Regions from separate parts of the Selenomonas sp. AB3002 genome, predicted to be linked through region 1. Evidence: riboswitches for the same ligand, from Rfam matches in the RefSeq annotation. Region 1 holds a riboswitch; the other holds the start of a gene.
What was found. Region 1 has a riboswitch for thiamine pyrophosphate ahead of cytX (putative hydroxymethylpyrimidine transporter CytX). Riboswitches for the same ligand answer to the same signal wherever they lie in the genome.
Positions count from the first base shown of each region.

Region 2: it holds a riboswitch for thiamine pyrophosphate, as region 1 does, so the genes downstream of both, thiM (hydroxyethylthiazole kinase) here and cytX (putative hydroxymethylpyrimidine transporter CytX) in region 1, are expected to answer to the same signal.

Region 1 is NZ_JNIO01000008.1:1,035,877-1,043,175, reverse strand. Features, by position in the region: gene P159_RS0112915 (MurR/RpiR family transcriptional regulator) at 213-1,088, opposite strand; gene P159_RS0112910 (aspartate ammonia-lyase) at 1,286-2,674, shown strand; gene eno (phosphopyruvate hydratase) at 2,854-4,155, shown strand; gene cytX (putative hydroxymethylpyrimidine transporter CytX) at 4,377-5,591, opposite strand; TPP riboswitch at 5,669-5,772, opposite strand; gene P159_RS0112890 (putative manganese-dependent inorganic diphosphatase) at 5,964-7,299, shown strand, end outside.
Region 2 is NZ_JNIO01000008.1:823,409-830,707, reverse strand. Features, by position in the region: gene P159_RS0111810 (ammonium transporter) at 1-564, shown strand, start outside; gene P159_RS0111805 (P-II family nitrogen regulator) at 578-964, shown strand; gene P159_RS0111800 (RsiV family protein) at 1,041-2,267, opposite strand; TPP riboswitch at 2,437-2,541, shown strand; gene thiM (hydroxyethylthiazole kinase) at 2,619-3,446, shown strand; gene thiE (thiamine phosphate synthase) at 3,433-4,074, shown strand; gene thiD (bifunctional hydroxymethylpyrimidine kinase/phosphomethylpyrimidine kinase) at 4,079-4,894, shown strand; gene P159_RS0111780 (hypothetical protein) at 4,939-5,121, opposite strand; gene P159_RS18720 (hypothetical protein) at 5,247-5,774, shown strand; gene P159_RS0111770 (TetR/AcrR family transcriptional regulator) at 5,962-6,594, shown strand; gene P159_RS0111765 (alpha/beta hydrolase) at 6,935-7,168, shown strand.

The sequences.
Region 1 (7,299 bases):
ATCATGTCTATATCTCTCGCCTGCTGCACGTTTTGGTGGGGGATTTTACTGTTCTATGGCAGGAAAAAGGGGGGCTTAGAAGGAATAGGGGAGTAGGATAAGCTTTTGGGAAGCTCAATAATTAGCAAAGTGGGATTCACGTAATATTGTAAACTGCATAAAAAAAGGGGATGTGCATAAGTGGAATTACACTCATGCACATCCCTTTGCTTTCACGAGGTGAAGATATGGGTCCCTTTGGTGAAGCTTTCAAAAAGCTCCAACTGTCTCACGGAGGTCTCGGGGGAGAGCTTGGCTACCTTTTTGGCGATGGCTTCCGCCACGTAAAGGGCGGGGGTCATGTGGTCCACGTAAGTGCGGTACTCTATATCCACGCCTATGGAAATCTCGGACAGCTCCGTGATCCTGTTGGCGGGAATGGAGGTGACGCAGACCAGGGGGACGCCTTTCTCGTGGAAGAACTGGGCCAGGGCATAGGACATGGCGGGGAAGCGGGGAAAGGTGAAGATGAGGGCCGCGTCCTCCGACCACCCTTCCTCGGGCAGCAGGGGAAAGAGGGAGTTGCCCCAGCCGCTGATGCGGAATACGTTGCGCCTGATGCGGGAAAGGAAATAGGACATATACTCCGCCAGGAAAGCGGAGGCCTGGAAGCCTACTATATATACGTTCCTGGCCCGGGAAAGAAGTTCCGCCGCTTGCAGCACCTGCGCTTCGTCAATGGACTTTTCTGCCTTGTGCAGAGAATCTATGCAGGGCTGGAAAAAGCCACCTTTCTTCCCCTGTTTCTCCTCCGTTCCGTTCTCACCGGCCTCGTCCGCGGAAAGGAACATATCCACCGTGTTGATCTCCCGCTGCAGGATGCGGTGCAGCGCTGATTGGAGCCCCGGGAAGCCGTCGTAGCCCAGCTCCTCGGCAAAGCGTATCACTGTGGAGCCGCTCACCCCCGCCATACGGGCCAGCTTGGTGGAGTTCTGGAAGGCTGCCGTCTTGTAATTTGCCAGGATGAAATCAGCCAGCTTCTGCTGCTTGGCAGAGAGGCTTTCCCTGCGCTCTCCTATCCTGACCAGGACGTCGTCGTTTTTTTGCATGGGATGCTCCTTTCCTGATGATGAGGTTTCCTTTAATAATCAATTATAGTGAATAATTTTATTCAATTCAAGCAAAAAAATTTCATAAACAGGCTCCATGAAGAAATTTCTTCATTTTTCCATTGACTTCTCCCTGGTGCAATGATAATATGTCTACAACGAAGAATAATTTTCTTCAGAATAGGGAGGAAATAAAAATGAGGAAAGAGCATGATTTCTTAGGCGAACTGGAAGTTCCCGATGAGGTATATTACGGCGTGCAGACCATGCGGGCCATCGAGAATTTCAGCATCACCGGCAGGAAGCTGGACGAGGACTTCATCAAGTCCATGGCCAAGGTGAAGAAGGCAGCTGCCCAGGCCAATATGGAAACCGGACGTCTGGACAGGAAAATCGGCAATGCCCTGGTGCAGGCCGCCGAGGAAATCATCGACGGCGAGTTTATGGATCAGTTCCCGGTGGACCCCATCCAGGGCGGCGCCGGCACTTCCATCAATATGAATATGAACGAGGTGCTCTGCAACAGGGCCCTGGAAATCATCGGCGAGGCGAAGGGGCGCTATGACATCATCTCCCCCAACAACCACGCCAACATGGCCCAGTCTACCAACGATTCCCTGCCCACGGCCATCAAGGTCTGCCTCACCTACAAGAGCCACAAGGTCACCTCTGCCCTTGATTACCTGGCCTCCGCTTTGGAACAGAAGGCCGAGGAGTACAAGGACGTGCTGAAGATGGGCCGCACCCACCTGCAGGATGCAGTGCCCATCACCCTGGGCCAGGAAATGGGCTCCTACGCCTCCGCCATCCGCCGCAGCATCCGCCGGGTGGAGTGGGCCATCGACAGCATCCGCCTCATCAATATGGGGGGCACGGCAGTAGGCACGGGGCTGAACGCCGAGCCTGCCTATATCAAGGCCGTGGCCAGGAAGCTGCGGGAGATCACCGGGGAGAACTTCGAGACTTCCACCAATATCATTGATGCCACCAACAATACCGATGGCTTCGTGGATGTGTCTTCTGCCCTGAAGAACACGGCCCTGGTGCTCATCAAGATGGCCAATGACTTCCGTCTCATGGCTTCCGGCCCCCGCTGCGGCCTTGCCGAGATCAGCCTGCCCAAGCGCCAGCCCGGCTCCTCCATCATGCCCGGCAAGGTGAATCCCGTCATCGCCGAGGTGCTGGATCAGGCCTGCTACCAGGTCATCGGCAACGATCTGGCCGTGACCCTGGGTGTGGAGAACGGCCAGCTGGAGCTGAATGTCATGGAGCCCATCATGGCCTACAATCTCTTCAGCTCCATGAACTACATCGCCGCCGGCTGCCGCACCTTCGTGGACAAGCTCCTCCAGGGCATGGAGCCGAACAGGGAGCAGTGCCAGAAGTGGGTGGACAACAGCGTAGGTGTGGTGACGGCGCTCCTTCCCCACATCGGCTACGAGCAGTCCGCCATGCTGGCCAAGGAAGCCTACAACACAGGCCGCCCCATCAGGGAGATCATCCTGGAAAAGGGCATCCTCCCGGAGGAGAAGCTCAACCATATCATGTCCCCCGAGCAGATGACCCGCCCCGGCATCACCAACTGACGACAGTATCGATGAGGCTACTGCACCATAATGAACGCGCAGCAGCCTCATTTTGGAAAAACGGTGCGAATGGCATAAATCCACGGCGTGTCCGTGAAAGCCCAGGTTAAATGATAATGACTTGCAATATCATTTAACCTGGGCTATAATAATATCATGATTGAGAGGAGGCAAAGTCCATGAAAGATTATTTACAGATCATGCAGGTCATTGGCCGGGAAATCATTGATTCCCGTGGCAATCCTACAGTAGAGGCTGAGGTCACCCTGGCAGACGGCTCAGTGGGCAGAGCGGCAGCTCCCAGCGGTGCTTCCACTGGCGAGTTCGAGGCTTTGGAGCTCAGAGATGGTGACAAGGATAGATACGGCGGCAAGGGCGTGTCCCAGGCGGTGGCGAACATCAATGAGAAGATTGCTCCGGCTGTGGCAGGCCTTGATGCTTCGGATATCTACGGCGTGGATGCCGCCATGCTGGCTCTGGATGGCACAGAGGATAAGTCAAACCTGGGAGCTAATGCCATTCTGGCAGTATCCCTGGCCGCAGCCAAAGCAGCTGCCGCCGCCCAGGATATCCCACTGTATCGCTTCCTGGGAGGCCTTGCCGGCAACCATCTGCCTGTGCCCATGATGAATATCCTCAATGGCGGCGTCCATGCCACAAATTCAGTGGATACCCAGGAGTTCATGATCATGCCTGCGGGAGCGCCTACCTTCCGGGAGGGCCTCAGGTGGTCCACGGAGGTTTTCCACGCCCTGCAGTCCCTGCTGAAAAAAGAGGGCAAGGCTACTTCCGTTGGCGATGAAGGTGGCTTTGCCCCTGACCTTTCTTCTGATGAGGACACCATCGAGCACATCCTGCAGGCCATACGCGAAGCAGGCTACGAGCCCGGGAAGGACTTTGTCCTGGCCATGGATGCCGCAAGCTCTGAATGGAAAAGCGAAAAGGGCAAGGGACATTACAAGCAGCCCAAGTCCGGCAGGGAATTCACCTCTGCCGAGCTGATTGCCCACTGGAAATCCCTGGTGGAGAAGTATCCCATCTACTCCATCGAGGACGGTTTGGATGAGGAGGACTGGGAAGGCTGGCAGCAGATGACCAGGGATCTGGGCGACAAGGTGCAGCTGGTGGGAGATGACCTGTTTGTCACCAACACCAAGCGGCTGAAGAAAGGCATTGAAGGCGGCAGCGGCAACTCTATACTCATCAAGCTGAATCAGATAGGCACCCTTTCCGAGACGCTGGAAGCCATCAAGATGGCCCACCAGGCAGGTTACACGGCCATAGTCTCCCATCGCAGCGGTGAGACGGAGGATACCACCATCGCAGACCTGGCAGTGGCCCTCAATACGGATCAGATCAAGACAGGAGCCCCCTCACGCTCTGAGAGGGTGGCCAAATACAACCAGCTGCTGCGCATAGAGGAAGAACTGGGGGAAAGTGCTGTCTACGCAGGCATGGCTGCCTTCAAGCATAAGAAGTGATGACGTTGTCAAGGCAATGAAGGCCTTCACAAATGGCTGCCTGATCCAAAGCACGGAACCAGGGGCAGGTGCATTTGAAAAGAATGAAATGCGCCAAGCAGCCTAACGGGCTTTGACAAATATGAGAAAGAAAAATCACCTTGCCGAGGCAAGGTGATTTTTTAGCGCATTTGTTTGCTCCTTCAGCCAGGAGCTTCAATCTCACATTGAAGGATATTCCCTCACAGAGCAGCAGGCTCCTCTTTTTCCCTGTGCCTGTTGCTCAGGACAATGGCAGCAGCGCTGAGGCACATGGTGAACAGCATGTCCGGCAGGGTGCTGCCTATGGGCAGGTCGGTTTCCATCAGGAAGCGGTAGAGGAGGAAACCGGCCAGCCACACCAGCAGATTGGACCAGCAGAAAAGACTTGTCTCATAGTTGCGGGAAGCCATGAGATGATTGACCAGCTGTACGGCAATCATGGGGGCAAAGACTGAGCCGATGAAGTAGAGGAAGTCCGTGAAATCCAGCAGGGGCAGGAAGACTGCTCCCCCTGTGCCCAGCAGGGTGACGGCTATGGCCAGGGCTTTTCCCTTTACTTTTGGGGACAGGGCTTCGCCGGATACTCCTGCGGAGTAGGCATCCAGGTAAGTGGTAGTGACAGTGGAAAAGAGGATGATGGCAAGGCCCGCCAGCCCCAGCCCGGACTTCAGCATGATTTGGGCGATATCCGCCTCCCCGAAAGTCAGGGCGGCCCCCAGGCCCATGAGGTACATCCAGGAGCTCACCAGACCGTAGACGATGGTGCTCACTGCCGCTGCCCTGACAGGCTTTTGGGCCTTGCGGGTGTAATCGCTGATAAGGGGCAGCCAGGAAAGGGGCATGGCAATGGAAAGCTCCAGGGCCAGGCCGAAGCTCATGGCTTCAGCAGGCAGGGGGGCAGCCCCGCTGATGCTGGCGAGATTGCTGCTGAGCAGCAGGGTGAGCAGCAGCAGGGCCGCCATGGCCAGGGCGTTCAGCCTGCTCAGATTCTCCAGGCCAATGGCCAGCCACAGGATGATGAGCAGGCCTATCAGCAGGCACCAAAGCTCGTGGCCTGCTCCTAAAAGTCCCCCGGCAGCCAGAGCCCCTTCATAGATCATGATGCCCGTCCAGCCCAAAAGCTGCAGGATATTGAGCCCTGCAAAGAGCAGGGCGCCCCTGCTGCCAAAGGTCATCTTGGCAGCTTCCATGGAACTTTTCCTAACTTTGCCGCCTATGACGCCTGCCCCAAAGAGCAGGGCGCAGCCTATGAGATGCCCCATGAAAATCGCCAGCATCCCCTGGCCGAAGCCCAGAGGGGCCAGGAAGGTGCCGGTCTGTATCTCGGCAATGGAAAGGGCAGCGCCGAACCAAATCAGGCCGTTGGCCCAAAGTGAGGTCCGTTTGGGTGATTGTGTCATCTGACAATTTTGCATGGTGATTCCTCCTTGTGTTGGGGAGGGAAAGGGCAAACGAAAAGGGACTATCCGGCTAAAGTTGGATAGTCCCTTGAAATATCGCTATTCCTGCTTCCCTACGTTGGCATTATCCAAATCAGGTGCGGTCGAAACGCATAGTTTCCTCTCAGCCCGTCTGCGAGCTCCCGTGTATGTGATTGTCTGGCTATACTTTAATACTTTAAGCCGGAGTTGTCAAATCAAATCGCTGGTCTGATTTACCGAGATATCATTGACACATACAAACCCATTTTATCTGTCGACAAGATGGGCATTCTAGCGTTATAATGTATACATACTATAAGAGTCGGGGCTGTTGACGGCATCAGACAAGAGGAGGATTTTTTTTTCATGAAGAGCACGAAACCAATTTATACCATCGGGCATCGCAATCCGGATACGGATTCCATCTGCTCGGCTATCGGTTATGCACATCTCAAGCAGGCACTGGGGGAGAACGTAGTGGCTGCCCGTGCTGGCAAGATCAATGCAGAGACCAAGTACGCCCTGGAGCATTTCCATGTGGAGGAGCCCCTTTTGCTCACCGACCTTTATCCCCGGGTCAAGGATATCACCATCGACTGCAAGATCGTAGTGAAGCAGCATGATACCCTGCGCCATCTGGGTGAGGTCATGCGGGAGCATGATTTGAAGTCCGTGCCGGTCACCGACAGCAAAGGGGTGCTGGTGGGCATCGTCACCGTCAGCGACCTGGCTCAGCGCTACTTCCAGGAACTGGGCATGCAGAATCTGGCCAATATGCGGGTGCGCTATCGCGACATCATCCAGGCTACGGACAGCCAGGTGCTGGTGTCCGGCGAGGAAGGCGAGTTCATCAAGGGCAATGTGCGCATTGCTGCCGGCAGCCTCAACACCATCAAGAGCGTCATCAAGGAGCATGATATTGTCCTCATTGGCGACCGCCACGATGAGACCATCATCGACTGCGTGAAGCAGGGCATTTCCTGCCTGATTGTCACTGGCAATGGCCGCGTTTCCGCTGATGTCATCGAGGAAGCTGAGGAGCGCAATGTGTTCGTGCTTTCCACTCCTTACGACACCTATACAGTGGCCCGCCTGATCAACCAGTGCGTGCCCATCCGCCGTATCATGCACGACAATCCCGTGTGCTTCAAGCCTATGGACCTGCTCTCTGATATCAAAGGGGCCATGGAGGAGAACAATTACCGCAACTACCCCGTGGTGGAAAATGGCCATATCGTGGGCCTGGTAAGCCGTGACCGTCTCATGGTTTCCGAGCGTGAGCGGGTCATCCTGGTGGACCACAACGAGCGCGGCCAGGCCGTAGAGGGCATCGAAGAAGCCAAGATCATGGAGATCATCGACCACCATCGTCTGGGCGGCATCCAGACCAGCGAGCCCATCTACACCCATGCAGAGCCTGTGGGCTGCACAGCCACCATTGTGGCCAATATGCATTGGCACAGGGATATTGACATTCCTGCTTCCATTGCCGGCCTCTTGCTTTCCGCCATTATTTCCGACACGGTGCTCTTCAAGTCTCCCACCTGCACTGAGTATGACAAGATGACCGCCAAGCGGCTGGCTGAGATTGCCGGGGTGGACATCAATGAGTACGGCCTGGAAATGCTCAAGGCAGGTTCCGGCATCGGCGATATGACTCCTTCCGAGATTGCCAGGAACGACCTCAAGGAGTTCCGCATCG
Region 2 (7,299 bases), 210 kb from region 1:
AACGGCAAGCCTACCCTCCTGGGTGCGGTTTCCGGCTGCGTGGCAGGCCTGGTGGCTATCACTCCTGCAGCAGGTTTTGTAACTCCTTTGGCTTCCCTTATCATCGGTGCTGTAGGCGGTGCTGTTTGCTACTTCGCTGTAGCTGTGCTGAAGCAGAAGCTGGGCTATGATGATTCTCTTGATGCTTTCGGCATCCATGGCATTGGCGGCACCTGGGGCTCCATCGCCACTGGTATCTGGGCAACCACCGCTGTGAACCCTGACGGTGCCAACGGCCTTTTCTATGGCGAGACTCACCTGTTCTTTGCACAGATCATCTCCACGGTGGTTGCCTACGCTTTGGGCATTGCCGGTTCCTATGTGCTTTACAAGATTGTTGACCACTTCATCTCCATGCGTGTGGACGAGGCTGAGGAGATTGCCGGCCTTGACCTGGTGGAGCATGGCGAGCAGGGCTACAGCGGCGGCACCATCGGCGGCAGCCCCATCCTGGGCGCTTTGGAGAATTCTTCCGAGCTTTTGGCCCGTACCGTTATGGCCAGCGGCCACAGTGCAGTGAAGTAAGGGGGCAGGGACTATGAGTGTACAGAAGATAAACAAGGTAGAAATCATCACCCGCTCCAGCAAGCTGGACGAATTGGTGCAGGCTTTGAACGATATCGGTGTGCTGGGCATGACCGTGAGCCAGGTTTTCGGCAGCGGCCTCCAGCGGGGACATAAGGAGGTCTATCGCGGCCAGGAGTACCACATCAATCTGGTGCCCAAGGTGAAGATTGAGACGGTGGTCTGCGAGGTGCCTGTGGAAAAGGTGCTGGAAACCGCCCAGAAGGTGTTGCGCACCGGCCAGTTCGGTGATGGCAAAATCTTCGTCACGGAACTTTCCGATGCAGTGCGCATCCGCACCGGTCATCGCGGCCCTGAGGCCATCAAGGATATTCCGGGAGAGGTGAAGGAGAAGGATTGATAGGTAAAATTTGATACAGAAAATCGCCGCAGGACTTGAAGGTTCTGCGGCGATTTTTTGTGTTTGGTTGTCAGTATCAGCCGTAGGCCAGGGTGCCTTTTTCGTTCACCGAGCAGATATCCGTCTTGGAGTCTCTGGTGAAGCCGGAACTCTGGTCGAAGTAGAAGCCGTTGGGGTTGGTGAGGAAGTTCCAGTATTCCTGTACGGCAGGGGACACGGCGATGGTGTGGCGGAAGGAGTAGGGCAGGGTATCAATATAGCGGACGGAATGGCTGCCAATCTGTACGGCCAGGGTCTTCCTGACGCTGGTGCCAGGCTGCAGGCCATCTATGTAGAGGTAGTTCCTGCCGTCTTCCATGTGGATGAGCACAGGCTCCAGATCCTTGAGAGGGACAGGAATCGCTTCTTCAACGTCATTTACCTTTACATATACAGCCTCATCGGTGAAGCGGAGGCTGATGACATCCCGCTGGCCGTTGTCCTTCAGGGAAGTGACAACGGGATAGTAGCCGATGAAGGGCTGGGCATAGGCGGTGGGAGTTTCGCAATAGGTGCTCTGGAAGAGTGACGGTTTTTCCTTGAACAGGATGGTGGCGGTCAACAGCCCCTCAGCATAGGAAGCGATTTCGTAGGGATTGAAGTAGAAGGTGATTCCCTGAGGGTCAAGTGTCCAGTTCAGGGTACCCTCTGCGGCGCGTTGGGCTATGGTTTCTTCCAGCTTGTCAAAGGGGCTCTGGGGATAGTCCTGGCGGAGACGCTCACAGATGGCTTCAGCAAGGGCGCCCTGATCCGTGATGACTGCTTCCAGAGGCAGCTCCGTGCCGGTGACGGTATTGAGGTTCACCCCATGCCAGGCGTAAATGCCATGGACGCCGCTACCTCCGGTGTAATTGTATTGCAGGAAGCTAACTGCCATGGTATCGGCCCGGCGCATGAGCACGTCAGTATTATACGCAAAGGGGTGATAGTAACTTGGATTTTCCTGGCGGAAGGCGGCTGCTTCTCCCTTCATGCGGGTACGGTTTTCCTGGGCGCACTGCCATTCCTTCTTGTTCATCCTCTCGATGGTCTGGGTGAGCAGTGGGTAGGCTGCGCGAATTTCCTTGTTCACGCCAAGCCCCGCAAAGCTCATGCGGAAGAGTTCGTATTCTCCCCTTCCGTCTCTGTCCATGTCGTTATGATGATGGACCTGCTTGAAGAAACCGCTTATGGCCCTGGGAGCGGCGTCAGCATTGGCGATATAAGCCAATGTGAAGCAGATTGCCCAAAGGAGGCTGGCAACTACCAGCATTATTTTTTTCACGTTTATCCCTCCTAACAATAAATAGATCAGGCTTTATAGTAACCTGACTGCATATTCGTCGCAGACAGGCAAAAATCCTTTAGGTGGGAAAATAAAGGCCGGTTGACGTTTATGCATCCATGTGATAGAATTTCCGCTGTAAGATTGATTTGTTATCACTTTGCGAAAATTGCATACGCAAGGGAGCTCGCAGACGGGCTGAGAGGAAACTGTGCGTTTCGACCTTTGACCTGATTTGGATAATGCCAACGTAGGGAGGGAAAGCTGCAACGAATGTCCTGCATCAGGTTTCGCTGCAGCTTTTTTGTGTGTGATTTTCTTTAAGAGGGCCGGAAACAGGAGGTAATCATCATGCTGGATTTTGAACTTATTCTTGCCAATGTACGCCAAAAAACACCCCTGATACACAACATCACCAACTATGTCACGGTCAATGACTGTGCCAATATCCTGTTGGCTTGTGGCGCTTCGCCTATCATGTCCGATGATGCGGATGAGGTGGAGGAAATCACCTCCATCTGTGGCGGCCTGAACATCAATATCGGTACCCTGAACAGGAACACCATTCCCTCCATGCTTTTGGCGGGTAAACGGGCCAATGAGCTGGGACATCCCGTGCTGCTGGACCCTGTAGGCGCAGGGGCTTCGAAATTGCGCACGGAGACTGCCTGCCAGCTCATAAGGGAGCTGAAACTGGCCGTCATACGCGGCAATGCCTCCGAGATAAAGACACTGGCCGTGGGCACGGGCAGTACCAAGGGGGTGGACGCCGACGAAAGAGACCAGGCTACGGCTGACAATTTGGAGCGCATCATCGCCGAGGCCAGGAAGCTGTCTGTCAGTACTGGTGCAGTGATTGCTATCACCGGTGCAACGGATATCATCGTGGATGGAAAGCAGGCCTGCCTGATTGCCAATGGTCACCCCTTGATGAGCAAGGTCACCGGCACAGGCTGCATGCTTTCCGCTTTGCTGGCGGCTTTTGTGACAGCCAATCAGGAACAGCCCTTTGAAGCCACCTGCGCCGCCGTCATTGCAATGGGGCTCTGCGGCGAAATTGCCCAGCGCCGTCTTTCTTCGCTGGATGGCAACAGCAGCTACCGCAATTACCTTATCGATGCGGTATACAATCTGACCGCAGATCAGCTGCAGGAAGGGGCAAAGTATGAAATGCGCTAAGGAATGGCTTCCTCTCTATGCCGTCACTGACAGGAGCTGGCTGGCTGGCAGGACTCTTTATGAAGTGGCAGAAGCGGCCCTGAAGGGAGGCGTCACCTGCCTTCAGCTGAGGGAAAAAGAGCTGAACCATGAGAGTTTTCTGCGGGAGGCAGGTTCCCTCAAGGAACTTTGCGACAGGTATCAGGTGCCGCTGATCATCAATGATGAAGTGGAAATAGCCATAGAAAGCCAGTCTGCAGGTGTCCATATAGGGCAGCATGATGAACCTGCCGCTGAGGTGCGGCGGCGCCTGGGGCCGGATATGCTGCTGGGGGTCTCGGCCCAGACGGTGGAGCAGGCAGTCAAGGCAGAACGTGATGGCGCAGACTATCTGGGAGTGGGGGCGGTATTTCCCACCGGCACCAAGCTGGATGCGGAGGATGTGAGCTATGACACCCTGAAGGAAATCTGCGCGGCAGTTTCAATTCCTGTGGTGGCCATAGGCGGTATCAAGAGGGAAAATCTGGGCAAGCTGTCAGGCAGCGGCATCCACGGGGCAGCCGTGGTGAGCGCCATCTTTGCCGCCCCTGAGGCAGAGGTGGCGGCCAGGGCGCTGCGCGCAGCGGTGCGGACAGAACTGGGGGTGTGATGCCATGAAAAAAGTATTGACCATAGCTGGCAGCGATTCCGGGGGTGGCGCCGGCATCCAGGCGGATATCAAGACCATGACCATGAACGGGGTCTTCGCCATGAGTGCCATCACGGCCCTGACAGCCCAGAATACTATAGGCGTACAGGGTATCTTTGAGGTACCGCCGGAATTCCTGGCCAGGCAGCTGGACAGCATCTTCACGGATTTGCGGCCGGAGGCAGTGAAGATAGGCATGGTTTCTTCTGCGCCTTTGATTGAAGCCATTGCGGAGCGCCTGGTCTTTTACAAGGCGGAAAACATCGTGGTGGACCCCGTCATGGTGGCCACCAGCGGGGCAAGGCTCATAGCGGAAGAGGCGGTGGAGGCCCTGACATCACGTCTCTTTCCCCTGGCTGCCATACTGACGCCCAATATCCCCGAGGCAGAAGTGCTCTGTGGTGGTCACATTGAGACAGTGCAGGATATGGAAGAGGCTGCCGGAGTCATCGGGGAGAAATTCGGCACATCCGTGCTACTCAAGGGTGGTCATGCGGTAAATGAGGCCAATGACCTGCTGTACAGCCAGGGAGAGCTTGAATGGTTCCAGGGCAAACGCATTGATAACCCCAACACCCACGGCACAGGCTGTACTCTGTCCTCGGCCATTGCCTCCAACCTGGCTAAAGGCTTCACTATGGAGGAGGCCGTAAGGCGGGCCAAAGCATACATCTCCGGCGCTTTGGCTGCCGGACTGGATTTAGGAGCCGGCAGCGGCCCCATGGCACATAATTTTGCCCTGACAGGCTGTTTTGCGGAGGAATGCCATAGCAAGGCCTGAAGACATAAAATTGGGAGACAATATCCTTCAATCTTCCTGCATGTTTAGAACTTCACCATATTTTCCTCATCAATCAGCTCGTGCTCTCTGACGTAGGTTTCCCATCCACTCTGCAAGGCTTGCAGTACATCTGTGGTGTCAGCGGAAAGGGCATCTACGTCTTTTTTCTTGTCAAAAATGCCGCTGTCCTTATACTCGGGCTGCGTTTCCTCTCCTACATGTGCCAATTTCTTGTGCTCTTCCGGGTTGAAGTTGTCATCAGGGGCGCGTGAGGCCAGCTCTGCTGCCGGGAGTGTCCCAGGTATGTGCGTGCAAGAATGACAATAGATTGATTGGGCAGAGGGAAAGCTTTATGAAGAGAAGGACATTTATTTTAGGAGGTCTTGGAGCCTTGGGCATGATGGCGGGGGGCGGGGGGCTTTTTGTGAACCGTCCAGAATTTGGTAGACTGCCGCAGGGGGCGCGGCTGGCGCGCATGGAGGCCTCGCCGCACTATGTGAATGGCCAGTTCCAGAATCTGGTGCCGGTGCAGGTCATGAATGAGGAAAGCGGCGAGAACCGCTTTGTGGCCATGGCTAAATTTCTCTTTGGAGATAAGTCAGAGCTTTCTCCTCAGGAGCCCCTGCTCAGTCATAAGACGGATTTGCATGAGCTGGATCTTTCCCGTGATGCTGCAATATGGATGGGGCACTCGACCTTCTTTATGCAGCTGGGAGGCAGGCGCATTCTCATTCACCCCTGGCAGGAACCATATCAGAGATTGATGCAGGCCAGCCAGGGAAAGGGCTATAAGCTGCTGACGCCGGAAATTGGCGAAGCTGCATACTTGGATGGAGAGCAGCCAAGGCTGTTTGATAACTGGTGGGAGCGCATGCGCTGAGCAGTAAAGCTTGATTGAAAAAGGTCTCAATGTAATTATTTGTCATTGCAGTGAGGCCTTTTTACTAAATGGTGAGGAAATCACAGGGGAGGTATTTTGGATAATTATATTGACGTTGTGTCATTATAGAGACTATAATATGGGTATCTGATGAAGGTAACGTTAGGTCATTCAAAGGAGGAAACAGATGCCCAAAATTTCGGAAGAGGAGATGCAGGCGCGGCGGGAGAGCATTATTGATGCTTGCGCCAAGTTGTATGAGACCATGAGCTTCAAGGATATCACCTTGAAGGAAGTGGGCAAGGTAACCACTTTCAATCGCACAGCCATCTATAATTATTTCAACACCAAGGAAGAAATCTTCCTGGCGTTGCTGCAGAGAGAATATGAGCTGTGGGTGGCAGATCTGAATGGGATGATAGCAGAGCACACCAGCATGAGCCGCAGAGAGCTGGCCGCTGCTCTGTCCCAATCTCTGGAAAAGCGTCAGCGGCTCCTGAAACTGCTGTCCATGAATCACTTCGACATGGAAGAAAACAGCCGTCAAGAGAATCTGGTGGAATTCAAAAGAGCTTATGGCGCTTCCATCAAGGCGGTGCACCACTGTCTGGACAAGTTTTGCCCGGAGATGAGTGAGGAGGAAAAAGTCAGTTTCCTCTATGCCTATTTCCCCTTCATGTATGGGATCTATCCTTATGTGGTGGTGACTGACAAGCAGCGGCAGGCCATGGAGGCAGCAGAGGTGGGATTCAAATATTACTCCATCTATGAGATAAGCTATAACTGTCTGTGCAAACTCCTGGAGGTAGAAAAGCGGTGAACTGCTCCTGGAAAGGGCCAAGACCTGCCTGCAGATGTTGCCGAAAAATTGCACAAAAGTTACCAAAATCCTACTGGAAGGTTGAGTTCTAAAAGAATATTGCACGCAAAAACAGGCCCCGCAGCTTGAGCAGTGCGGGACCTGTTTGCCATTTATGCATCGTATCCATCGGTGGGATGCCGCTAGGGAAGCTGGATTCTTAGAAAAAGTGTAGGCGGAATATGGAGCGTGGCCAAGCGAAGCTAAAATATTGACACAGTGTCATTATTAGAGATATAATAAGGTCATCTGATAGGAATTGCAGGGTGTTGCGCAAAGGCAATTGCTTTGAGTTTTCCCGGTGCATGCTGACCTTACAGGATTGCCGCCCATGCTGATCCGGACTGGCGGCTATGAGCTTTTCCTGGATGAGAACCTGGCCCTGGCCAAAAAGGCTGCTGAGGCAGGAGTGGATATAACCTTGACAGTATATCCCGCCATGTCCCATGATTTTGCCCTGCTGCTGCCGGAATTGCAGGAAAGTGTGGATTCCTTCAAAGAAATCCGTGATTTTGTCAGACGGCATCTTGATTGAGGGCCTTCATGGCAAACAAGGGGCATCCTTGCAGCTCAGGGGGTCTGACTTCTTTTTGTGAGCAGGGGGAAAGGACTTTGGGGCACTGGCCGCGAAGTAGGAAACAGGCATGTTGATGGCGGTATGACAGG